One region of the Sporomusa sp. 246TCP1 genome, then DNA from elsewhere that is predicted to be linked to it. Evidence: riboswitches for the same ligand, from Rfam matches in the RefSeq annotation. Region 1 holds a riboswitch; the other holds the start of a gene.
The links. A riboswitch is a leader RNA that binds a small molecule or an ion and turns the genes downstream of it on or off. The one in region 1 is predicted to bind cobalamin.

Region 1 (3,115 bases):
TTGATGTACGCCCTATCGTTTTTATTCACGGTATCCGCAAATATTGTGGAAACAGAAAAGCCAGCCAACGTCAGAGCATAGGCGAGTTCGAAAGACCTTGCTCCAATTCCCACCGCAATTTGTTTGCCTGCTAATGTCGCAGCAGTTTGTGCCGCCAACTGATGATAGGCTTTCGAATCCTGGCTGAAATCCCAGGTTGTATGTAGCGCCTTCATCAATGCCCCATAGCTGCCTTTGATCTCTTTCATATTGTAGCAGGCAGGCAGAAATACGAAAGGTATGTTCCAATTTTTCTGTATGCCCACTGCCAAGTCATAACCAAAGCGATCCAAGGCAATGTTCAGTTTGCCTGTTGTCATTTCCTCAAATTGTTCGTAAGAGTCCAGCGCGGCAAATTCTCTGATTTCCCCGTCGGAACAGTAGTGCATAAGCATCTTTCTTAGTCCGGAAGTTTCAGCAAGCTTCCCTGCGTCTCCCAACAAGTGAATGCAGTTATTGCTTCCGCTCCGATTACCTTGTTGCAACAAATCGATAAAAATATCACACAGCCGCTCTTTAGGCAGCGTCCGTCGCCGGGAAAGCGGCCCCCGCTCAAAGACCTTCACCGGTATCCCGTATTTACTTTCTACGCGTCCGGTTATACTGGCAAAATCAGTGCCGGCAAGAATATCGGCACAAGTAACATACACAATGATCGCTCTTGATCGGCGCGAAGCCGCCAGGTCTGTAAGCGATTCTTCCAAATTTTGCAGATGATTGCCGGCAGTAAAATCATTGCTGGATATAGGGTGCAAAAACAAGCGTTCTTGCAAACTTTTTTTCGCAGCTCTGAAGTATAGCACCCGTGAACAGGATGCAGGACCGGCCGCTACTACGTCAATGCCCGGCACAGCCAAGGCCAGATTAACCAGTTCTCCACAGTCGTCATCCGCTATGCCCCGGTCAAAAAAGCTATCAAGCGGTATTGTATCTGTCACAGCCGAAAGATTGATCTTCTCAATACTATGGCTTCCCTGTTTATAACCTGCACAAGACAAATTCATTTCCTCCCATTTCCGGCCCCGCTATTTATGCTTTTGCCAATTCCAGATCAAGCATATAGTGACTGAATGTTTCCAGTTCATCATCATTCAGCGCTCTTATGTGCGTTTGACCCTGATGTTTAGCAATGACCCCTGCCAGTTCTTTAAAGAAACCAGCGGCTTCTGAATCCGGATACTTTTCCAGCACGGTTTTGCCTGCCAGTTCCGACAGGGTTATTTCCCGGCTGAACGGGACATCGGCCACTACCTGCGTACCCGTCAATAAGGCAAACTGCTCCACTGCCTCACGCTTCGACTCACCGGTCCTGCAATTGTGAATTAATCCCCCCAGCGTTACGGACCGTGCTCCCTGACTTCTGCTAATCGCTTTCATGATGTTATTGGCAGCATATAGCGACATGAACTCCGCTGATGTCACAATATAAACGGTATCTGCATATCGTTCGCGCATCGGAACCGAAAAGCCGCCACACACAACATCGCCCAGCACGTCATAGATAACAGCGTCCCATTCCTCCCGCCAGAGCTCCAGGTACTTCAATTCCTCCATCATGGTGATGATCCCCCTGCCAGCGCAGCCAATGCCGGCCTCAGGCCCTCCCGCCTCGATGCAGTCAACACCGCCAAAACCCGAAAAAACAATATCGTTCCTGTCAATCCCCTCTGGTTTTATCTGCAATTGTTGCAACACGGTAGGAATTTTACGCCCCACCAGGCAGCGTGCGGAATCCGCCTTCGGATCGCATCCGATATGTAAAGTCTTACAGCCTTGGATCGCCAGCGCTGCGGAAACATTGGCGGAAACTGTGGATTTGCCAATTCCACCTTTGCCATAAAACGCAATCTTTAAACAGTCTTTCTCATTTTGTGGATTCATGTACATCCCTTTCTATGCCAAAAGGCTGCAACAGTCAGCATTTTGGCACCCCCTACTGCAGCCGGAATTCATTGCGTACAAACAATATCACTGACAACGCAAACTACGCATCTACTAGAAATTTTTGCTTGCAAAATTACACGTTTACATCCGGTAATTTCCTGTTAGAATTTATAATCTAATTGCAGGCGATACACCTGATCTTCCACTTGTGCGCTGGACGGGCCTCTTCTAAATCTTCTACCTGTACTGGACAGCAACTATACCTACTACGAATAAAAAATCTCCCGGCCATAGGCGGGAGATAGAAACAATACCTCTGTTGTATTAAAAAATCCCGGCGTAAAACGCCGGGAAGAAATACCATACAACATGTATGTACTTAACCCCCTCCCCATCGCTCGTAGGTAAAACGGTGATTGACAGACAGGCAGTTCTCCTGGCTCTAGATCATCGCTCGTCCAAACCTTCCCAAGACGCGTGTCTCAGTGGCATACTTTGGATTCGCTCCCTATTACAGTGGCGGGACCGCGCCGGCGTTACACCGGTCTTCCCTATTAAGCCCTCGTGGGCACCTATCTCAACACTATTTAATTGTCCTGAAAGTACATTACTCCATAATTTGCTTTCATAATAGCATTTTTTGTAATGATGTGTCAATTTTTTTGTAAAGTTTGCGGCAGTGGAACGGTCTGGTTGGCCCAAGCTCCGGCGGGCCTTGTTTTTCGTTCCTGTCGAGACCCCGCGCATTGGGCGGGGCCAGCCGTCGTTCCCCGTCCCCCGGCAGTCCGGGCGCGAGCGGCAGGATTCTTTCATAACGAAAGTCCGGGAAGGATGCTGACAGTTTTGGCTGAAAATGATACTATAACCTTTATTGGGATATATTCACATTAAAAGGTGAACATGATAAAACGACCACTTTTTAAAAAACGGCAGTGTGTCACTTTAATGCTGAGTGTTTCTAAATAAAAAGAGTTAAACTTACGATATCAAATTATTCATCAGCATAGCAGAAAAAAATACAAAATGTATTTATAGATGGAGGTGTCTTATGCTTACACTTATACTATTACTCATTGCATGCTTTATAGTATGGAAATTAACAAAAGCAAAACCAACCCAAAACCTGTCTTCAACGATCAAAATCGTCCAAGAGCGCTTGCCTGGCTCAAAAGTCCGAAAACCTTCCCGTGAC
Region 2 (3,115 bases), 1.6 Mb from region 1:
CGGGCATACACTTGTTGACGTAGCTTGTGCTTACAGCAGAAATAATTCCACGATAGCTTTGGCTGTTAATAATATTTTTGATAAAGACTATCAAGAAATTTCCGGATTGGAAATGCAGGGAACTACCTACAATTTGTCCTATCAATTGGCATTTTAAAGGAATATTTGTTATATAGGCAGAAAAAATTAATTTAACCGAAGTTAAAGGAGTGTAACGAATATGAAATTAACCGAAATAGGCAGGGTTGAAAGTCCTTATAGCTCACCGGCTGACCCTTTTGAGATGCGGCAAAGCAGCAGCCGGATAATCATACATGATGAATTTGCTGAAGGCTTGTACCGGCTTAATGAGTCTAAGCACATCCAGGTTTTTTTCGGGTTTCACCTTGCGGAAGGCTATAAACTCAAAGGGCCAACCTATACTGGGGAGGTAAAAGGGGTTTTTGCTTCACGCAGTCCGAAACGGCCATCGTCTATAGGTATGACCACTGTAAAACTGCTTGGTATAGAGGGAAACTTGCTGCATGTACAGGGATTGGATGCTGTAAACGGGAGTCCGGTCTATGATTTGAAACCGTATGTTCCGTTTCTTGATACTGATGTTACAGAGAAAGAACGTTTGGAACACTTAAAGTATAATCCCAGAAGGGATTTTATTCAGGCTATACGAGAAAAAGACGCAGTCCGCTGTCTCATAAAGACTGCGGAAATTCATGGCCATTTTTGTCCGGGAATTGCACTGGGGGTTATGGCTTCCATGTATGGGCTGAGTCAACAGGGGATTGATCTTTCTCAATCTGACGGCATGGAAGAGCTTATTGCCGTGGTCGAAATAAATGCCTGTTTTACCGACGGGATACAAGCTGTTTCTGGATGCACACTTGGAAACAACTCTCTAATATACCGTGATCTGGGACGCACGGCGGTTACTTTTGCCATGCGAGGCGAGAAAAAAGGAGTACGCGTCCGGGTGCGTCCGGAATTCCGCGCTCACATTGACAGCTTGGCGCCGGAGTTTTACCCGCTTATGGATAAAGTGATTAAGAACCGGTCATGGAATCCCGACGATGAAATACTCTTCAGGAAAACGGCGCGGGAAGTTGCCTTTGCTATGGTGCAGCTTCCGTTCGAAGAATTGCTGGCTGTCGAAACGGTTCAACCTGATTTGCCGGTCTATGCGCCGGTAACTGATACTGCCGTTTGTGATAAATGCGGGGAATTGCTTATGGCAACAAAGTCGGTAAAGCAAGGGGAAAACCAAGTGCTTTGTCGTGTGTGCGCAGGTCAGGAATATTACCAAGTCAAGGGACAAGGAATAGTATTAAATAGACAAGAGAAGAAATGACTGGAATAGATGCTTATAGGAGCGGGTTCAAGGTATCTGGATTATAAAAACTAAAAAGAACAAATTGTATTCATAGTACTTTTGTCGTGGTACAAAAAACAATGAATTAATAAGCCATGAAGGCTAACACGTCCTGTAGGGCACAGTTTGTACTTGACTTTTTTCACTTTTAATCATACAATTTAGTTAATTCCATAGGGAACAGGTGCCCGATTGGGCTTAATAGGGAAGCCGGTTCAAAGCCGGCACGGTCCCGCCGCTGTGATGGGGAGCCGGTCTGCAATAAGCCACTGAAATAGAACATTATTTTGGGAAGGCGCAGACTAGCAATGATCCTAAGTCAGAAGAACTGCCTGTTTAACAATCACCGTTTAACCTACGAGCGATGGGGAGGGGATTTGTGTGCCGATTTTAGGCAAACAATCTCTGTTATCTCCATTGAATGGTGACAGAGATTTTATTTATGTTAAGGAGTTGTTTAGTATATGGCAGGAATTTTTTACGGCATCGGCGTGGGGCCTGGCGATCCCGAATTACTAACTTTGAAGGCGATTAACGCTATTAAAACAGCAGATGTAATTATTGCTCCACGGACGGAGAAAAAGGATGAAAGCACGGCAATGTCTATCGCCCGTCCTTATATTCAGGAAAGCAGCGAGATTTTAGAATTGGTATTTCCGATGAACTATAATGCGCAGGCACTGTCTGATGCTTGGGTGAACAATAAAAAGACCATCCTGGAACTTTTGGATGCAGGTAAAAAAGTGGCCTTTTTGACATTGGGCGATCCCATGCTGTACAGTACCTATATGTATGTACATCGCTTGCTGGAAGATTCCGGTCATGAGATTATCAATATTCCGGGAGTGAACTCCTTCTCGGCCATTGGCAACCGCCTGGGGATGGCGCTCGCGGAGGGTGGCGACATTCTTAGCATTGTGCCGGCAACCATTGATGATGAACGGCTAGAAAGAGTGCTGGCTGTATCTGACAATGTTGTACTCATGAAAGTATACAAAAATTTTACCGAAATTGTTGAAAAATTAAATAGACACGGTATGGTGGAAAACGCTGTTATGGTTTCGAAATGTGGTTTGGAAGGTGAAGAAATCATTCATGACCTTGAAACTAATGGCAGCAAAAAGGTGAACTACCTGTCAACCATTCTAACGAAACGCTCCAAAGTGAGTAAACATGCATTGGCATGAGCACTAGCCCGTTAACACCGCTGCTCCGTTATAAACAAGCCAAGGTGCGGGTGGCGGGTCTTGTACTGTTGGCAGCTATGGTGCTATTCACTTTGGCCGCTATCGGGTTTGGCCGGGCAGATATTAGCATGGCTGATACCGCCAATGTAATTTATGGACAACTTACAGGTAATCCGGAGGCTTACGCCCATATCAATGCAGCTAAGATTGCTATTATTTGGGATATCCGTCTGCCGCGTATTTTAGCTGCCATTATAGTTGGCGGGGGACTGGCAGTTGCAGGTGTCGTTTTTCAGGCACTGTTAATGAATCCGCTGGCTGATTCGTATACTATGGGAGTATCGACAGGGGCGGCATTTGGCGCTAGTGTGGCTATTTATCTCAATGTTTTTGCGCAGGGCGGTCTGCCGGTAACCTTGTTTGCCTTTGGTGGAGCGGTGGCGACATTACTTATTGTTATGTCTATGGCTCGTGTAGGTGGCTATGTATCATCAGCCAATCTGATAATTGCCGGGATTATTGTCAGCAGCATCTTATCGGCGGCTATTAGTATGGTCAAAAG

Region 2: linked by a shared signal. The riboswitch ahead of cobI (precorrin-2 C(20)-methyltransferase) and the one ahead of AC1ECB_RS13405 (nitrogenase iron protein NifH) in region 1 are both predicted to bind cobalamin.

What each region holds. Positions count from the first base shown of each region.
Region 1 covers NZ_CM170492.1:2,895,373-2,898,487, forward strand. Annotated here, with positions in the region: gene AC1ECB_RS13400 (nitrogenase component 1) at 1-1,043, opposite strand, end outside; gene AC1ECB_RS13405 (nitrogenase iron protein NifH) at 1,069-1,920, opposite strand; cobalamin riboswitch at 2,333-2,514, opposite strand.
Region 2 covers NZ_CM170492.1:4,453,006-4,456,120, reverse strand. Annotated here, with positions in the region: partial or broken gene AC1ECB_RS21060 (TonB-dependent receptor domain-containing protein) at 1-157, shown strand, start outside; gene tsaA (tRNA (N6-threonylcarbamoyladenosine(37)-N6)-methyltransferase TrmO) at 221-1,345, shown strand; cobalamin riboswitch at 1,532-1,716, shown strand; gene cobI (precorrin-2 C(20)-methyltransferase) at 1,831-2,553, shown strand; gene AC1ECB_RS21045 (FecCD family ABC transporter permease) at 2,550-3,115, shown strand, end outside.